2 linked regions of the Thiorhodovibrio frisius genome follow. The protein of the gene in region 1 binds, or shares a complex with, the protein of each later gene. Links are inferred from orthologs where the notes say so. Each region holds a gene or a part of one and is shown on either strand. Other genes may lie near its edges. The genes, in order: accB and accD.

Region 1 (9,535 bases):
CCGGTCATGAGTCCGACTGTCAGTCCGGCGACCAGCCCGGACGCCAATAAAGTCGCTGCCTCAAATCTGCGCGCGGCACTCGGCACCAGCACTCGCCAAAGCTTAGGGCTTGACGACGACATTCTTCCTGCCGCAGAAGCCTTCGTTTTTTCCGCCGACATCAAGTCGCCCAACCTGCTCGAGCTGCGCTGGACTATCGCACCCGAGACCTTCATGTACCGCGACATGATCGCGCTTAGGCTGTCCCCTGAGCGGGCCGAAGCTGCGGGCGTGCAACTTGGCAAGCTGAAGCTGCCAGAGGCCGAGATCAAAGCCAACACCGTGCGCCCGGATGGCAGCATCGGCGATGTCGCCATCTACCATGGCCTGGTGACGGGCGAAATTCCGCTGCTGCGCTCTCGCGTCGAAGCAGCCGAGATTGAACTCATCGCGACCTTCCAGGGCTGTGCCGAACGCGGCATCTGCTATCCGCCGGTGACCAAAACCGTCACCCTGGCCCTGCCGCCAACCGATAGACTGGTCGACGCGCAAACCCTGGCTGCCACTCAGCAGGTTGCAGCCGCTGAACCCACAGCAGGCGAGGCGCGAGTATCCGAGCAGGACCAAATTGCCGCACGGCTCGCGAAAGCCGGCATCTTCGGCGCTTTGGCGCTGTTCTTCGGTCTGGGGCTGTTGCTGGCCTTTACCCCCTGCGTCTTCCCGATGATTCCCATTCTCTCCGGCATCATCGCCGGACAGGGTCAGGGCATCACCACCCGACAGGCGTTCATGCTGTCCCTAGCCTATGTGCTGGCGATGGCGCTGACCTACGCCATCGTCGGCGTGATCGCCGGACTCTTTGGCGCCAACTTGCAGGCCGCGTTCCAAAATCCTTGGATACTGACGCTTTTTGCCGGCATTTTCGTCGCCCTGGCGCTGTCCATGTTCGGCTTCTACGAGCTGCAACTGCCAAGCAGCCTGCAAACCCGGCTGACCGAACTCAGTAACCAACAACAGGGCGGCACTCTGATCGGCGCGGCCATCATGGGCGCCCTCTCGGCGCTGATCGTCGGCCCCTGTGTCGCCCCGCCGCTGATGGGTGCGCTGATCTTCATCGGCAAGACCGGCGATGCAGTACTCGGCTTTTTCGCCCTGCTCGGACTCGGGCTCGGCATGGGCGCACCCCTGCTGCTGATCGGCACCTCGGCCGGCAAGCTGCTACCGCGCGCGGGCGCCTGGATGGATGCGGTCAAGGCGGTCTTTGGCGTGCTGCTACTGGCGGTGGCGGTGCTGCTGCTTGAGCGCATTCTACCGGTGGCCATTGCGCTGCTGTTCTGGGGGCTGCTGCTGATTGCCTCGGCGGTTTATCTAGGGGCGCTCGAGCCCCTGCCCGCCCAGGCCAGCGGCTGGCGCAAGCTATGGAAAGGCCTGGGCGTTGCGCTAATGGTCTATGGCGCCCTGATGCTGGTCGGCGCCGCCGCCGGCGGGCGCGATACCCTGCAACCACTGCGCGGGCTAATGCCTGCCGGTGGCGCGCAGAGCAGCGCCCATGCCGAATTCAAGCGCATCAAGACGGTTACCGATCTCGAACGTGAGCTCGCAGCCGCAGCCACCCAGGGCCAGCCTGTGATGCTCGACTTCTACGCCGACTGGTGCGTATCCTGCAAAGAAATGGAGCGCTACACCTTCCCCGAACCCGCGGTCCAAAGCGCCATGGCGGATTTCATCCTGCTCCAGGCCGATGTCACCGCCAACGATGCCGAGGACAGGGCACTGATGCAGGAGCGCTTCGGCATTCCCGGTCCGCCGGCCATGCTGTTTTTTGATACCTCGGGCACAGAGCTGCGCGGTTTCCGCTTGGTCGGCTTCGTGCCGCCGGAGGAGTTCGCCGCCCATCTGCAGGAGATCCAGCCATGAGTGCGCGGTTATGAGTGTATTGAAAGTCCTGTTCGTCACCCTACTGGCCGGCACACTCAGTATCAGCGTGGCGCTCTTCGGTCAGCACTGGATCGACGACCATCCGGATCTCACCTTCGGCAGCCAGCGCGACCGATCAGGCACCGAGGTGCTCCCGGATCTGCGTCTGTCCACTCCCGACGGTCGCTTGGTCAGCAGCCACAATTGGGCTGGTAAAGTGGTGGTGATGCACTTCTGGGCAAGCTGGTGCACCCCCTGTCTGGCGCAGATCGGTCCGCTTGAGCGCCTGCAAGACCGCTATGGACCAGGCTTGCTGCAAGTGGTGAGCATCGCCATCGACACGCCCGAGGACGTCCAAGCCTTCCTCAACGCACGCACGCTCAATTACCAGGTGCTGCTCGGCGGTCAGCCGGAGATAGCGCTTGCCGCCCGCTTTGGCAATCGCACCCAGGCCCTGCCCTTCACTGTGCTTTTCGATCACCGTGGCCGGGCGGTTTTCGCTCAACCAGGGTTGCTGGGCGAAGACCAATTACGGACTGAAGTCAGCGCCCTGCTGCCAGACACAGCCGAGCAGGCCGCCGATTCTGGTACAACGGATTCCGGCACAACCCTTCCGGGGGCAGCAGCGGCAGGGCTGTAACATGCAAGGGCACCGCCCGGCGCGGATTTTTGTAAATCGGCGCACTTTCCTTTACCCTTGTCACATTCGAGTCAAACGGCTATTTTTGCGACCGTTGCCGCCCGTTAGGCACAGTTACCGGCGTGTAGGCTCAGATTTCTCGCACTGATCGGCCGGTTCACCGGTCAAGGAACTCAGCACAGCCTATGTCGGCCATTCTCTGCCTGAACGGCCCCAACCTGAACCTGCTCGGCCAGCGCGAGCCTGGGACCTATGGCCAGATTACACTTGCGCAGATCGAGCAGCGCCTGCGCGACGCAGCCCAACAGGCCGGAGTGGCTTTACTGTTCGCGCAGAGCAATGCCGAGCATGCATTGATCGAGCACATCCACCGAGCACCAGCCGATGATGTGGCCTTTATGATTTTTAATCCGGCGGCTTTCACCCATACCAGCGTCGCGCTGCGAGATGCCATTCTGGCCGTCGGCTTGCCCTTTATTGAGGTGCACTTGTCCAACATTCATGCGCGTGAAGCCTTCCGGGCGCATTCCTATTTTTCTGACATTGCCGCCGGCGTGATCAGCGGCCTGGGCGCCCATGGCTATGAGTTGGCACTGACCGCCGCGATGCATCGCTTAGCCTCTGGCGGCAGCCAGCCATCTGCCCCGGCCGCGCAATGACCACCTAGAACGACCAAATGCCTGACCGAGCACCAAAGCTGCCCTGATCAGCCCCCGATTACTGTGAATCAGACGGATTCATTACCCTGGGTGATCGGGACCATGAAGGTTAGAACGACTTAGAACTACTAAAAACTACTGAGCCAGCCCATCGAGAGACCCAAGCCGCATGGACATCCGTAAGGTCAAAAAGCTTATCGAGTTACTCGAAGAATCGAACGTCGCTGAAATCGAGATTCACGAGGGCGAAGAGTCAGTGCGCATCAGCCGTCAGGGCCATGCCGCGCCAAGTTTCTTCATGCCCGCAGGTGCGCCGCCTCCCGCTGCCCCGAGCAGCCCGCCAGCACCCATACCTGCAACTGCGGAGACGCCCGCCGCCGAAAGCGAAATCGAAGACGGCACCCTGGTGCGCTCGCCCATGGTCGGCACTTTTTATCGCTCGCCCTCCCCCGGCACCAAGCCCTTTGTCGAGGAAGGCTCCGAGGTCAAGCTTGGCGATACCCTGTGCATCATCGAGGCGATGAAAATCCTCAACCAGATTGAGGCGGACATCGCCGGTCGCGTCAAGCGCATCCTGGTCGAAAATGGCCAGCCCGTGGAATACAACCAGCCACTCTTTATCATCACATGATCGAGAAGGTCCTTATCGCCAACCGCGGCGAGATTGCGCTGCGCATTCAGCGCGCCTGTCGCGAGCTTGGCATTAAAACCGTGGCGGTGCATTCCGATGCCGACCGCGATCTTAAACACGTCCTGCTCGCCGATGAATCCGTCTGCATCGGCCCGGCCCCGTCGCGCGACAGCTATCTGCATATCCCGTCCATTATCAGCGCAGCTGAGGTGACAGATACTGTCGCCATTCACCCCGGCTATGGTTTTCTGTCCGAGAACGCCGACTTTGCCGAACGCGTCGAGCGCAGCGGCTTTGTGTTTATCGGCCCCAAGCCAGAAACGATCCGCCTGATGGGCGATAAGGTCTCGGCCATCAAGGCGATGCAAGCCGCTGGGGTACCCTGCGTGCCGGGCTCCGACGGCCCACTCGGCGACGACCCCAATCGGCTGCTGGAGCTAGCCCATAACATCGGCTATCCGGTCATCATCAAGGCCGCTGGCGGCGGCGGTGGGCGCGGCATGCGTGTGGTGCATTCGGATGCCGCGCTGCTCAATGCCGTCTCCCTGACCAAGGCCGAGGCCGGGGCAGCCTTCGGCAACGACGTGGTCTACATGGAGAAGTACCTCGAGAACCCGCGCCACGTCGAGTTCCAGATGCTGGCCGACAACCACGGCCATGCTGTTCACTTGGGCGAGCGCGACTGCTCCATGCAGCGCCGTCACCAAAAGGTGGTCGAAGAAGCCCCGGCACCCGGCATCACCGCCGAACAGCGCCAGCGCATTGGTGATCGCTGCGCCGAGGCCTGCGTGCGCATTGGCTATCGCGGCCTTGGCACCTTCGAGTTTTTGTATCAGGACGGCGAGTTCTATTTCATCGAAATGAACACCCGCGTTCAGGTCGAACATCCAGTCACCGAGATGGTGACTGGCATTGATATCGTCAAAGCGCAGATCCTGGTCGCTTCCGGCGAGCCACTGCAATTCAAGCAGGACGACATCGAACTGCGCGGTCATGCCATCGAGTGCCGCATCAATGCCGAGCATCCGGAGACCTTCATGCCTAGCCCTGGGCGCATTGAGGACTTTCACGCCCCCGGTGGCCCCGGCATTCGCATGGATACCCATATTTACTCAGGCTACGTGGTGCCGCCCTACTACGACTCCATGATCGGCAAACTGATCGCCCATGGCGAGAATCGCGACTGCGCCATCGCGCGCATGAACAACGCGCTGCGCGAGACAGTGATCGAGGGCATTCAAACCAACATCCCGCTGCATCGCCAGATCATGAAAGACGCCGCCTTCCAGGCCGGCGGCGCCAATATTCATTATCTGGAGAAAAAGCTCGGGCTTTGAGCCACAAGCGCCCCAAACCGCCAGCTCCCTGAATCCATCATGCCCTGGTTGCAACTCGCCCTGATCAGCGCCCGCGAGCAGGTTCCGCTGATCGAAGCCGTGCTTGAGAATGCCGGCGCCCTGGCGGTGACCCTGGATGATCCCGAGGATTGCGGCCAGACGCCCACCCAAACCGACCTGAGCCTGCTCGAACCCGCACCGGGCGCCATGCCGCTATGGGCGTTGGTGCGACTCACCGCGCTCTTTGAAGACACGCCCGAGGCAGGCGAGCGCGCGCAGCAATGCGCCGCCCAATTGCAGGACGCACTGGCCGCACCCCCGCACCTGGAGCCCCTTGCCGATCAGGTCTGGGAGCGCGCCTGGCTCGCGCACTGGCAACCGCGTCGCTTCGGGCGCCGGCTGTGGGTTTGCCCGTGCGATCAGGATCCCGCGACCGATGCCGCCGCTGGCATCCAACCCGATGACGTCATTCTCGCGCTCGATCCGGGGCTCGCCTTCGGCACCGGCTCGCACCCCACCACCGCCCTGTGCCTGGAATGGCTGGACGGTCTGGATCTGACCGGCAAGACGCTGATCGACTACGGCTGCGGCTCCGGCATTCTGGCCATTGCCGCGCTCAAGCTTGGCGCGGCCCATGCCATTGCCATTGACCATGACCCACAGGCCCTGATCGCTACTGCGGCTAATGCCGCCAACAATGGCGTGGCCGCGCGCCTGAGCTGTCACAGCCCCGAGGACTTTGCCGCTAAAACCCGCCCCAGGCCGCAAGCGGATGTGCTGGTGGCCAACATTCTCGCCGGCATCCTGATCGAGCTCGCCCCCCAGCTGAGCCGGCTCTGCGCGCCCGGAGCCCAGGTGGCACTCTCCGGCATTCTCGACCCCCAGGTTCCGGCGGTGTGCGCGGCCTATGGCGCACATCTCGTCTTGTCTGAGCCTATCCTGCGCGACCAGTGGGCCCTGCTGAGCGGACATAGCGCCCAGACAGCTTGAAGGGTTCCCGTATCAATACGCAGCGCGACAGCAAGCGCGGACGTGCGGTGCAGTGCTTTGTGATGCAGCACCCAGCGCGCGTCGGCCGCTAGCTCTAAAATCAAACCCAGCCCAGACCCGAGTTCATCCCCGCCCATCCAAGCCGACCCTGCCGAGAACAACATGCCGAGAACAACATGCCGGAATCCGTCCCCATGTCCAGCGTTGCCAATCGGCTGAAATTGCCGCTGCGAATCGGCTCACTCGAACTCCCCTCGCGAGTATTCCTCGCGCCCATGGCCAGCATTACCGACCGGCCCTTCCGCCGCCTGTGTCGAGAATTCGGTGCCGGGCTTGCCTTCTCCGAGATGCTGAGCGCCAACCCGGCGCTGCGCCACACCCGCACCAGCGCTGAGCGCCTGGACCATCAAGGCGAGCCACGTCCCTTCGCGGTACAAATCGCCGGTGCTAACCCCGAGGACATGGCCGACTTTGCCCGCCATGCCGTCGATCAGGGCGCGGACCTGATCGACATCAACCTTGGTTGTCCAGCGAAAAAGGTCTGCCGCCAGGCAGCCGGTTCCGCACTGCTACGCGACGAGCCCCTGGTCGCACGCATCATGGAGCAAGTCGTGCGGGCGGTGAATGTTCCTGTCAGCGTCAAAACGCGCACCGGCTGGTCACCACAAGAAAAGAATCTCGCGCAAATTGCACAAATTGCACAAAACTCCGGAATCGCCATGTTAACAGTGCATGGACGTACGCGCGCTTGTGGTTACAACGGCCAAGCTGAGCATAACAGCTTGTCAGCGCTGCGCGAGCAGATCACCATTCCCCTTGTTGCTAATGGCGACATCGACACGGCAGAAACAGCACATAAAGTGCTTGAACAGACCGGTGCAGATGCTGTTATGATTGGTCGCGCAGCCTTGGGAAAGCCATGGATTTTTGCTCGCATCGAGCGCTTTCTGGCCACCGGCGAGCAGACCGGGCCACCTGACCCAGCAGTAAATCCGGAACGCAATCCGGACCAAATCCGCGACATTCTGCTTTCCCATCTGGCAGCCCTCCATGATTTCTATGGTGAAGCGCGCGGTCTGCGCGTTGCGCGCAAGCACATCATCTGGTACTGCCAGGATCTGCCCGGCTTTAAGCAGGCCAGCGGGGCACTTTTAATGGCCACATCAGCCGCAATCCAGCACCGCTTGGTGCAAAGTTATTTTGCCAATCTGATGACAGGGGAGACTGACACATGAGGATCGACGCGGCTTTAATTGCCGAGCCAGATGCCTGCCAAAATGTCCGTTGCCAGCATCGCCCATCCTTCCCCATCAGCCAGTCGGCAGAAGACAACGGCATCCCCCTGCACGATTGCGTGCGCACGGCCTTGCAATCCTATCTTGCACGCATGGGCGATCATCAGATAGACAACCTGTATCGGTTCGTCCTCGATGAGGTCGAGCGACCACTGATCGAGAGTGTTCTCCATCACGCCAGTGGCAATCAGACGCTTGCCGCCCGCATCCTTGGCGTCAGCCGGGGAACGCTGCGCAAGAAGGTCTCGCAGTATGGGTTGATGTCGGCCAACGACCCCAGCAACGCCTAAGTAGCAACGCCTAAGTAGCATCGCCTAAGCAGCAGCTCCTAAATAGCCCCTCACCTAACCAGCAATCCTGAATCATTGCACCACCACGCCCCAGCTGACCCCATGCAACCCATTCGCCGCGCCCTGATCAGTGTCTCCGACAAATCCGGCCTACCGGAACTCGCCGCCGCCCTCGCCCACCACGGGGTCGAGATCCTTTCCACTGGAGGCACGGCTGCGCTGTTACGCAAAGCGGGCCTCAAAGTCACCGAGGTCGCCGAGCACACCGGCTTTCCCGAAATGATGGACGGGCGCGTCAAGACCCTGCACCCGAAAATTCACGGCGGCATTCTCGGGCGCCGCGGTCAGGATGAGGCGGTAATGCAAGCCCATGGCATCGACCCCATCGATCTGGTGGTGGTCAATCTCTATCCCTTCGAGCAGACAACCGCCGATCCCAACTGCCCGCTTGAGGAGGCGATTGAACAAATCGACATCGGCGGGCCAACCCTGATCCGCGCGGCAGCGAAGAATCATGCCGCAGTCGCAGTGCTGGTTGAGCCGGGCGATTATCCGCGCCTGACCGCCGAGCTTGAGGCGCATCAGGGCAGCATCAGTGCGGCGCTGCGCTTCGATCTCGCGACACGCGCCTTCGAGCACACTGCCCGTTATGACGCGGCCATCGCCAATGAGTTGGGCCGCCGGCTGGAACTGGCAAGCGCCTCGCCCGATGACAAACCCGATGACAAACAGGAACACCCCTTCGCGCGCACCCTGAGCTTTCAGGTGCGCCGCCAGCAAGCCCTGCGTTATGGCGAGAATCCGCATCAGCAGGCGGCCTTTTATGTCGAGCCCAGGATCCAGGACGGCAGCATCGCCAGCGCCCGCCAGCACCAGGGCAAGGAGTTGTCGTACAACAACATCGCCGACACCGACGCGGCACTCGAATGCGTCAAGCAATTCAACGATGTCCCCACCTGCGTGATCGTCAAGCACGCCAACCCCTGCGGCGTGGCCGAGGGCGAGAGCCTGCTGAAAGCCTATGATCGCGCCTTCAGCACCGACCCGGAATCGGCCTTTGGCGGCATTATCGCGTTCAATCAGGAGTTGGACGCCGCCACTGTGAGCGCTGTGGTCGAGCGCCAATTTGTCGAGGTGATGATCGCCCCCAAAATCAGCCCTGAGGCACTGGAAGCGGCCAAGACCAAAAAAAATCTGCGCCTGCTAAGCTGCGGCGACTGGACGGTCGCCGGCCCCACCACCACCCTTGACTTCAAGCGCGTGACCGGCGGGCTGCTTGTGCAGAGCACTGATCGGCTCATCGCCGCCGAACTGCGCCAGGTGAGCGCCCGCGCGCCCACTCAGGCGGAAATGGCTGATCTGCTGTTTAGCTGGCGGGTGGCAAAGTTCGTCAAATCCAACGCCATTGTCTACGCGCGCGCGCGCATGACCATTGGCGTCGGTGCCGGCCAGATGAGCCGGGTGAACTCGGCACGCATTGCGGCCATCAAGGCCGAGCAGGCAGGGCTCGCGGTTAAGGGCGCGGTCATGGCCTCAGATGCGTTCTTTCCTTTCCGCGATGGGCTCGATCAGGCCGCAGAAGTCGGCATCACGGCGGTGATTCAACCCGGCGGCTCGATGCGGGACCAGGAAGTCATAGCCGCCGCTGATGAGCATGGCATCGCGATGATCTTCACCGGCACTCGGCATTTCCGCCATTGATCGCATAACACATTGACTCGCCTCGGCTGAATCGCACCATCGCCGGCCATGAGCATCCACCCCACTGCCATTATCGCCGCCGACGCGGAGATTCAC
Region 2 (9,597 bases), 1.3 Mb from region 1 along the record:
AACTGGCACGGAGCCTGTCGATGCCGCCCAAGAGCCTGCTGGGGAGGCAATGGCACAAGATGCCAGCGCACCCGATGAGCAAGCCTCGGTCGATTCGGCAGCGGAGCCGGTTGCTGAAGCCCCAGACAACGCAGTACCCGAATCTGCCACTCCGACATCTGCCAATCAGGCCCCGGCAGCCAATGCCGCAGATGCGGACACGGGCGAATTTCCCATCCGCTATGGCCCGGTGGCAGCTGGCGTTGGACTCTGGCGCGTCGCCAGTTCAATTGCTCCTGAAGGCGCCACCGTGCAGCAGACGGCCATGGCGCTTTATCGTAGTAATTCCAAAGCCTTTGGCGGTGGCAGTGTCAACAAACTGATTACCGGCTCCAAGCTGGTCATTCCCTCGGCCGCCGAACTCTATGCGCTGCCCCCGGACGAGGCGACTCGCCAGTACAGTGCCGCCCTGAATGGCCAGTCAGTAGCGAATCAGCCTCTCGCCGAGGCTGCCGCCGAGCAACTTGCTAGCGCTTCGACCGCAGAGTTTGCCACAGCCGAACAGGTAAAAAAAAAACCTGATTCTTCCGGTTTAGCGGCTGAAGAAGCCAATCAGGAGGCGGATCAACAGTCCGAGGCATCTGCTGATGCCAGCACTGAGACCACCGCTGAGGGCACGGAGCAGGCATCGGCCACCGAGGACTCCGAGCCAGAAGAAACCACGCCAGAAGAAACCACACCAGAAGATCAGGCTCCAGAAGAGCAGACCGGGTCAACCGACCTAGCGGCAGCTTCTCCGGATGCCGAAGCCACGACGCCTTCTGATGAAGCATCTTCTGAGGAAGCCGACGCTCGCACCGCATCCCAAGCTCCCGAGACAATGGCGACAGGCGAATCCGCAGCGGATTCCGAGCCTGAAGTCCCAGGTGAATCTCCAGTCGCATCCCAAACCGCGCCCGCTGGTGAAGCGAGCACCGATGGGGCGGAACCTGCTGAAACGCCGCAAGCGCTCGCCCAGGCAGACACCCAGGATTCCACAGATGCTGATGCGACTGGGGATATAGCGCCCAAGGAGACAGAATCAGCTCAAGCTGAGTCCGCGATTGCGGATAGCTCGAACCAGGACGCGCTCGCCCCGGATGAGGCTGAGCCACAGGGCGAAGATGCCGGCGCAACCGAATTGATCGCGGACGCTGATGCCCAGCCAGCGACCGTTCCAGCTGATGGAACCCCGACCGACGCCACGCAAAGCCCGCCTCAAAATCCCGAAGAAGCTGCCATGCAGCAGCGCATTAATGAGCTTGAGGCGCAGCTCAGCAAGCTTGGCACCATGCTTGAAGAACAGGCTACTGGGACACCACCCGAGTCGCAAGCATCCTCCCAAGGTATGAATTCCGTGTTGCTCTGGTCACTGGCCGGAGCAGGTGGCGCCCTGTTGGTGACCTTGCTGGCTTTTGCTGGCGTCAAGCTGGTCTCCGGGCGTGGCAAGACGCAGGCGAAAGCCGAAATGGAGGTTGAGCCGCAAGCGAGTGAAGGGGATGAGTTGGAGGAGATCGAGGTCGACTCGTCCGAGATCGAACAGTTGGCCGTTTCCGAGCCGGCGCAGCCCTCGGCATCGCCTGCCGAGAACGCGCCCGTGGCGCCTGAATCTGATCCAGAGTCTGATCCTGCATCTAATCAGGAACAGCCAGCTCCAACGATTGAAACGCCGGTTGCCGAAGCCTCACGACCCGAGGCGCCCGCGCCAGTCGCGTCGATCCCTGCCCCGACACCGATTCCGAAACCGGTTTCCAAACCGACCCCGGAACCAATCCAACAACCAATTCCGGAACCAATCAAAACCGCGAAAGCGCCTGCTGCCGCGCCGGCTCCAACACCTGAACCGGCACCGAAGCCTATACCGGAGCCAGCACCAACACCGGCTCCGGCTGCTGAAGCTCCACCGGTAGTTTCCGAGCCCCCGCCAGTGGCTGCCGCAGAACCTCCATCGCAGGCCTCTGTAGCTGAGCCGGAAGCGGCTGAACCGCCCGCCCCGACACCCCGTGAGCAACCGGTCGCAGCCGAGCCACCCCTGAGCATGTCAGTCGACTCAGGCGCGCTCAGCGAGGCCGAAAAGAAAGCACTCGACAAGGCCGACAGCTACATCTCCTATGGCCGCCACCGCGACGCTCAGGCTGCCTTGATGACTGCGCTTGGAAAGCTGCCTGATTCCGAGGCGTTGCAGCTCAAACTCGCCGAGGCCTATGCCAGCGGTGGTAATGCCGACGACTTTGCCAAGCTACAGCAACGGATGGTCGCGCGCGGCGTTCCCGAGCGTCATCCGCAAATTTGGGAGCGCATCCTGGCAATGGTCGGCTCTGCGGGGGCTGCCGCGACGGCAGCGGCAGCAGCCGCGACTCCAGCCCAGCCGGCGCCGGTGCCCGAATCCAAACAGGCATCCAAACAGGCATCTGCTCAGCCACCAGCAGCAGCCCCCGAGCCCACACCGGAACCCATGCCTGCGCCCGAGACGGCGGATCCCAATGGCCCACCGGAACTCGATTCGTTCCGGCTGAATTTCAATGATCTCAGCGAAGAGGATCTGCAGCTTGCCTTCCCTGAGGTAGCTGGCGGCAACAAGACAGCACCGACCGGGGGGGCATCACCGGAACGCCAGGCTCGCCTGGATCAGGTGGAGATCGTGCCGGGTGGTCCGGATGCCGACGTCTCGCTTCCACTACAGGATCTCGATCAGCAACTCGGAGACGCTGGCCTGGATCCCTATGGGTCGGACAATAACCCCTTTGCCGATCTGGATGGGTTCGAGCAGGACGAGGATCTCACTCTCCCCGAGGAGGGAGTTGCGCCTGGAGACGATGCGGCCGAAAGCAATGATCTGCCTTCGCTGGACCTGCCGGAATTTAATGCCAATGCGCCAGCCTCCGAGACCTTGACCCCGCTCGAGCGTGCGACCGAAGCGGCCAAGGCCAGCCGAGGTGTTGACCCATTCGAGGAACTGGTAGCCAACGAGCTTGGCGGCGAGATGCCTGAGATACTCGAGCCACCGACTGACACGGCGGGAGAGGTCGAGAGTGCGCTCGATGGTCTACCCGATCTGGATCTGTCGCCAGCGGACGAGCCCGCCGCCGGGACAAGCCCAGCCGATGACAATGAGTTGCAGATTCTGGACCTACCCGCTGAGTCGCCCGCATCTGGCGGCGATCTGGCCGCCGATATCGAAAAGTTTCTTTCTGGCACGGAATCCGTTGCGGCAGAGCAACAGCCTAAAGCTGCCGCGACGCCTGAGGCGGAAACCAGCGAGGATCTGGATCTGTCATCCGAAGCGGGTTTTCACACTCAGATGGTTCCATCTTCCGCCGCGCCCGGGCAAATGCCATCATCGGATATTCCGGATCTCGACATCGGGTTGGATGATCTGGACTCGTTGCACTCCGCTGTCCCCGACAGCGCAGCGCCGCAAGCGTCGGCGACTCCGCCGGAGGATACGGGCACCACTGCTTCGGCATCGGCTGGCGGATCCACTGCCGATGAGCCAAGCCTGCGCGAGTCTTCCAGTGATGACTCCCCCATGTTTGGTGATGAGTCCTTAATGGCGCCAGACAGCGGCGCCAGCGATGTTCTGTCGTCGCAGTGGCGCATGGATTCGGCCATGTGGGACGAGGTCGCCACCAAAATGGACCTGGCCTTCGCCTACGTTGAAATGGAAGACACCGAAGCCGCGCGCGCCATTCTCGAAGAGGTGATTCGCGAGGGTAACGACGAGCAGCGGACCGAGGCGCAGGGGCTGCTCAAGAAGCTCGATGGCTGAATGGGCGACACCGAGGCCCAAAGCTACCGCATCGCGCTTGGTATTGAGTACGACGGGAGCTGCTTCAGCGGTTGGCAGATGCAGCATCACGCACCCACGGTGCAGCAAGAGGTGCAGGCCGCTGCCAGCCGAGTGGCCGACCATCCGGTGGTGCTGCACTGTGCCGGGCGCACCGATGCCGGGGTCCATGCCCTCGCGCAGGTGGTCCATTTTGACACCCAAGCGTCGCGTACCGAGCGCTCTTGGGTGCTCGGCATTAACGCCAACCTGCCGCCCGAGATTGCCATACGCTGGGCGCGCGCCATGCCGGCGGACTTTCATGCCCGCTTCAGCGCCCGCGAGCGCCATTACCGCTACTTGATTCTCAATCGCCCAACGCGGCCGGCCTTGCTAGCCCGACGGGCGGTTTGGACGCACCGGCCGCTTGACCTTGAGCCGATGCGCGAGGCGGGCAGGGCGCTGGTCGGCACCCACGACTTCTCAAGCTTTCGCGCCCTGGGCTGTCAGGCCAAAAGCCCGGTGCGCACCCTGTATTATCTGGAACTCAGCCGCCAAGGGGATTTGATTGAACTCGCCGTGGGGGCCGACGGCTTTCTGCACCACATGGTGCGCAATATCGCCGGGGTGCTGATGGCAATTGGTCGCGGAGATGCGCCAGTCGAGTGGACAGAGCAGCTCCTGGCTGAGCGGGATCGCACGCGCGGCGGTGTCACGGCACCACCGCAAGGGCTCTACTTGAGCGCGGTCGATTATCCCGAGCATTACCAGCTGCCAAGCGCAAGCGGCGCATCGCTCCTAACGCTCATGGTCCCGACCGCCCCGGAGAATGCGTTGGTTTGATTCACCGAAATTTGAGTCCTCTGGTTAGGCTTCTCCGCTGCGCCTGCCTTTGATTACAATAGCGCGTTTGGCTGCTCGCAGCCGGTTGCGCAATCAGGCGGTTGACCAACACCGATCAGACCCCCAAACAAAAGGGCACTCAGGACGCCTAGGATGATGCGAACCAGAGTCAAACTATGCGGACTAACGCGCGTCCAGGACATAGAGGCGGCAGTCACCCATGGCGCCGACGCCATCGGCCTGGTCTTTTATGACAAAAGCCCGCGTGCGGTGACTGTCGAACAGGCGCGCGCGCTTGCCGCTGCAGTGCCGGCGTTCGTGACCCTGGTCGGGCTCTTCGTCAATGCCGAGCCGAGCCTGGTGCGCGCGGTGCTCGCCCAGGTTCCGCTGGGCGCTTTGCAGTTTCATGGAACTGAGCCGCCAGAGCTCTGCCAGGCGTTCGAGCGTCCCTGGATCAAAGCCATTGCGGTGCGTGAGGGCCTTGATCTGGCGCAGGCCGCGAAAGATTACCAGGGTGCCGCCTCGCTGCTGCTCGACACCTACGACCCTAAGCGCGCTGGCGGCACCGGGCGCTGTTTCGATTGGGAATTGGTGCCAGAATGGCTGGCACGGCGCAGCATTCTGGCCGGCGGCTTGTCAGCTGACAATGTCGCCGCCGCCATCTCCCAAGTGCGGCCCCACGCGGTGGATGTCAGCGGCGGCATTGAGCAGGGCAAGGGCCTTAAAGACAGTGAAAAAATTTCAGCATTCATGCAAGAGGTAGCGAATGGCGACCAGTCTCGCTGAGGCCAACAGCCCGACCAATAGCCCCCAAATGCCCGCTGGCGCCTATGCGCTGCCGGATGCGCAGGGGCATTTCGGCATTTATGGTGGCATCTATGTGCCAGAAACCCTGATGCATCCGCTCGAGGAACTTCGCGCAGCCTACGAACGCTATCTGCGCGACCCGGACTTTCTAGCCGAGCTCGATGCCGATCTGCGCGACTATGTCGGGCGGCCCTCGGCGCTCTATCTGGCCGAGCGCTGGTCACGGAGACTCGGCGGGGCGCAAATTTTTCTCAAGCGTGAGGACCTCAACCACACAGGCGCGCACAAGGTGAACAACACGGTCGGCCAGGCGCTGCTCGCGCGACGCATGGGCAAGACCCGTATCATTGCCGAGACCGGCGCCGGTCAGCATGGCGTGGCCACCGCCACAGTGGCCGCGCGCCTGGGGCTGGAGTGCATTGTCTATATGGGCGAGGTCGATGTCGCCCGCCAGGAGGCCAATGTCTATCGCATGCGCCTGCTCGGTGCCGAGGTGGTGTCGGTCAAATCCGGCTCACGCACGCTCAAAGACGCCCTCAATGAGGCTATGCGCGACTGGGTGACCAATGTCGATGACACCTTTTACATCATCGGTACAGTCGCCGGCCCGCACCCTTATCCGGCCATGGTGCGCGACTTCCAAGCCGTGATTGGCCGCGAGACGCGTGCGCAGATGCTTGAGCGCACCGGCCGCCTGCCCGATGCGCTGGTCGCCTGTGTCGGCGGCGGTTCCAACGCCATGGGGCTCTTTTATCCCTTCATCGAGGATGCCGAGGTTCAATTACATGGCGTCGAGGCGGGTGGCGATGGCCTGACCACCGGTCGCCATGCCGCGCCCCTGTGCGCCGGGCGCTCCGGTGTGCTGCACGGTAACCGCACCTATCTGATGGAAGACGACAACGGCCAGATTCGCGAGACCCATTCCATCTCGGCCGGGCTCGACTACCCAGGCGTCGGCCCCGAGCATGCCTGGTTGAAAGACAGCGGGCGCGCGCATTACTCCGCCGTCACCGACTCCCAGGCGCTGGCCGCCTTTCATGACCTGACCCGCACCGAGGGCATCATCCCGGCGCTCGAGACCAGCCATGCGCTGGCCCATACCGCTGAACTGGCCCCGCGCATGCGCAAGGATCAAAGCATCGTGGTCAATCTCTCCGGCCGCGGAGACAAGGACATGCACACAGTCGCTCAGCTCGACGGGATTTCGCTATGACCCAGGCAGTTGATCGCCCAGTCAGTCGCCCAGCCAATCGAATCGCGGCCCGTTTTGCCGCCTGTCGCGAACAGGGCCGCACGGCGCTGATCCCCTTCATCACCGGCGGCGATCCGACAGCGGACATGACAGTGCCGCTGATGCATCGGCTGGTCGCCAGTGGCGCCGATCTGATCGAACTGGGCGTGCCGTTTTCCGACCCCATTGCCGACGGGCCAGTCATCCAGCGCGCCACCGAGCGCGCCCTGGCCCAGGGCATGAGTTTGGGCGGGCTGCTGGAGCTGGTGCGCACCTTCCGGGCAGAAGACCAGGACACCCCGGTGGTGCTCATGGGCTATTTGAATCCCATCGAGGTGATGGGTTATGCCGACTTTGCCGCCCAAGCGGCAGATGCCGGGGTTGATGGCGTACTCATCGTCGATGTGCCGCCAGAAGAGGGCCATGATCTGGTCGATGCGCTCAAATCCCAGGGGCTGGATCTGGTTTATTTGCTTGCACCCACCTCGGACGCCGGGCGAATCGAGCGAATCGGAGCGATTGCCTCGGGATTCGTCTACTATGTCTCGGTCAAGGGTGTGACGGGCGCCGGAAATCTCGACCTGGACGCGGTGACTGATAAACTGGCCCTGATTCGCTCCCGCATCGACTTGCCAGTGGGCGTCGGCTTCGGTATCAAGGATGCTGCAACAGCCGCGAAGGTCGCTGGCATTGCCGATGCCGTCATCGTTGGCAGCGCCATTGTCGGCAGGATCGAGGCCCTGGTCGAACGGCCCGCCGAGATCCCTGACGCCGTGGGAGACTTCGTTGACAGTCTGCGCCAGGCCATCGACAAAGCCTGAGGTGATTTCCGAGGAGAAATGCCCTGGTGGTCAGCTTTTACTGTGAATCACGGGGATTCGTTATCCGGGGCAGTCGGGACTATGAACATAAGAAGCGAATTGATTCGCCGAGCGAATCAGACGGACCCGGGTCCGAAACATTTTTAACGCAAAAACAAAACATGACCAACAGGATACAAGCGTGAGCTGGTTCGAAAAACTGGTCCCTAGCCGGATTAAAATCGAGGCAAGCAATAAGCGCACGGTGCCCGAGGGGCTTTGGGCCAAGTGCCCCGGTTGCAGTGCCGTGCTCTACCGTGCCGAGCTTGAGCGCAATCTCGAGGTCTGCCCCAAGTGCGGGCATCACAATCGCATCAGTGCCCGGCGGCGCATCGACGTCTTTCTGGATCCCGACGCGCGCGAGGAAATCGGTGAAGATCTCGAATCCACCGATCCGCTCAAGTTCAAGGACCTGAAAAAATACCGCGACCGCCTGTCCCAGGCGCAAAAGCAGACCAGCGAGAAAGAAGCCATGGTGGTGATGCGCGGTCGACTCAAGCGCATGGCCTGCGTGACGGCGGCGTTTGAGTTCCGCTTTATGGGCGGCTCCATGGGGTCGGTGGTCGGGGAGCGCTTCGTGCGCGGGGTCGAGGCTGCGATTGAAGACAATGCCGCCCTAGTATGCTTTTCCGCTAGCGGCGGGGCGCGCATGCAGGAGTCGCTCTTCTCGCTGTTTCAGATGGCCAAGACCAGTGCCGCACTCGGGCGCTTGCGCGAGCGCAAATTGCCCTTTGTCTCGGTGATGACCGATCCGACCATGGGCGGAGTTTCGGCCAGTCTGGCCATGCTCGGCGACATCAACCTGGCCGAGCCACGGGCGCTGATCGGCTTCGCTGGCCCGCGGGTGATCGAACAAACCGTGCGGGAGACATTGCCCGAGGGCTTCCAGCAGAGCGAGTTTCTGCTCGAACATGGCGCGCTCGATGCCATTATTGATCGCCGCGAACACCGCGACCGCATCGGCAGTATGATTGCCATGCTGATGCGCCGTCCGCGACCCTGAGCGCGACGCGCCCAAGCCTTGGAGCCCAAGCCGGTCGCTGCCCATGCGCTGGAACACCCTGACTGAATGGCTCGCCTGGCAGGAGGGGCTGCATCCCAAGCGCATTGATCTGCGTCTGGAACGCTTGCAGTCCGTGTGGCAAGCACTTGGCCCGCCGGCACTGCATGGACCAGTGATTACCGTCGGCGGCACCAACGGCAAGGGCTCCACTGTCACTTACATCGACGCTTGCAGCCGCGCCGCAGGCCTCAGAACCGGCCTTTATACCTCCCCCCATCTGCTGCGCTACAACGAGCGGGTGCGTATTGACGGCGAGGAAGCCACCGACCAGGCACTGTGCCAGGCCTTTGATCGCATCGACCAGGCGCGCGGGGAGATTTCGCTGACGTATTTTGAGTTTGGCACCTTAGCTGCGCTTGAGTTGTTCAGCCGCGCTCAGGTTGAGCTGATCTTGTTGGAGGTCGGGCTTGGCGGGCGGCTCGATGCGGTCAATCTGCTCGATGCCGACATCGCCATCGTCACCAGCATTGGCCGCGACCACATGGCCTGGCTGGGCGAGGACCCAAATCAAATCGCTTTTGAGAAAGCGGGCATTTTCCGCCCCGGCCGTCCGGCCATCATCGGCAGTCGCGAGCCGCCACCGCGTCTGCGCGGGCAGGCCGAGGCCATCGCTGCCCAGGTCCACCAACTCGGGTGGGAGTTCGATTGGGAACTGGCGGGCACTGAGGGCGAGCAGCAGACATGGCACTGGCGACACGTCGATGGGGCAGAACTGTTGAATTTGCCGCTGCCGGCGCTGACAGGGCAGGTGCAGCTCGACAATGCATCCGCTGCGCTCTGTGCGCTCCGTCTGCTTGCGCTGGAGCAGCGAGTAGCCTGGCCGATGGGGGATGCTCACCTGCGTGCCGGGCTGAGCGCGGCCAGACTGCCAGGGCGCTTTCAGCGCATCCCGGGCGCACTCAGCTGGATTTTTGATGTCGCCCATAATCAGGACGCCGCGCGCGTGCTGGCAGAGAATCTTCGCGAGCTTGAGATCGCGGGGCATGTCCATCTGGTCTTCGCCGTGTTT

What was found.
Region 2: the proteins of accB (region 1) and accD are in contact, whole or in part, in a solved structure (PDB 8UXZ), measured with the Escherichia coli proteins. The link is inferred for Thiorhodovibrio frisius from one-to-one orthologs.

What each region holds. Positions count from the first base shown.
Region 1 is NZ_CP121471.1:3,848,057-3,857,591, forward strand. What follows is about bases 2,187-5,095. They hold accB (acetyl-CoA carboxylase biotin carboxyl carrier protein), read left to right. Parts: upstream 2,187-3,364; coding sequence 3,365-3,826; downstream 3,827-5,095. Other genes in these bases: Thiofri_RS17555 (TlpA family protein disulfide reductase), read left to right, coding at 2,187-2,536; aroQ (type II 3-dehydroquinate dehydratase), read left to right, coding at 2,722-3,195; accC (acetyl-CoA carboxylase biotin carboxylase subunit), read left to right, coding at 3,823-5,095. Also shown: protein-disulfide reductase DsbD, read left to right, coding at 1-1,896; more of Thiofri_RS17555, read left to right, coding at 1,907-2,186; more of accC, read left to right, coding at 5,096-5,163; prmA (50S ribosomal protein L11 methyltransferase), read left to right, coding at 5,203-6,153; tRNA dihydrouridine synthase DusB, read left to right, coding at 6,330-7,388; Thiofri_RS17585 (helix-turn-helix domain-containing protein), read left to right, coding at 7,385-7,738; purH (bifunctional phosphoribosylaminoimidazolecarboxamide formyltransferase/IMP cyclohydrolase), read left to right, coding at 7,841-9,439; lpxA (acyl-ACP--UDP-N-acetylglucosamine O-acyltransferase), read left to right, coding at 9,488-9,535. UniProt on the Escherichia coli protein: This protein is a component of the acetyl coenzyme A carboxylase complex; first, biotin carboxylase catalyzes the carboxylation of the carrier protein and then the transcarboxylase transfers the carboxyl group to form malonyl-CoA.
Region 2 is NZ_CP121471.1:2,522,857-2,532,453, forward strand. What follows is about bases 6,627-9,597. They hold accD (acetyl-CoA carboxylase, carboxyltransferase subunit beta), read left to right. Parts: upstream 6,627-7,667; coding sequence 7,668-8,528; downstream 8,529-9,597. Other genes in these bases: trpB (tryptophan synthase subunit beta), read left to right, coding at 6,627-6,647; trpA (tryptophan synthase subunit alpha), read left to right, coding at 6,644-7,486; folC (bifunctional tetrahydrofolate synthase/dihydrofolate synthase), read left to right, coding at 8,572-9,597. Also shown: Thiofri_RS11720 (FimV/HubP family polar landmark protein), read left to right, coding at 1-3,787; tRNA pseudouridine(38-40) synthase TruA, read left to right, coding at 3,788-4,627; Thiofri_RS11730 (phosphoribosylanthranilate isomerase), read left to right, coding at 4,784-5,413; more of trpB, read left to right, coding at 5,442-6,626.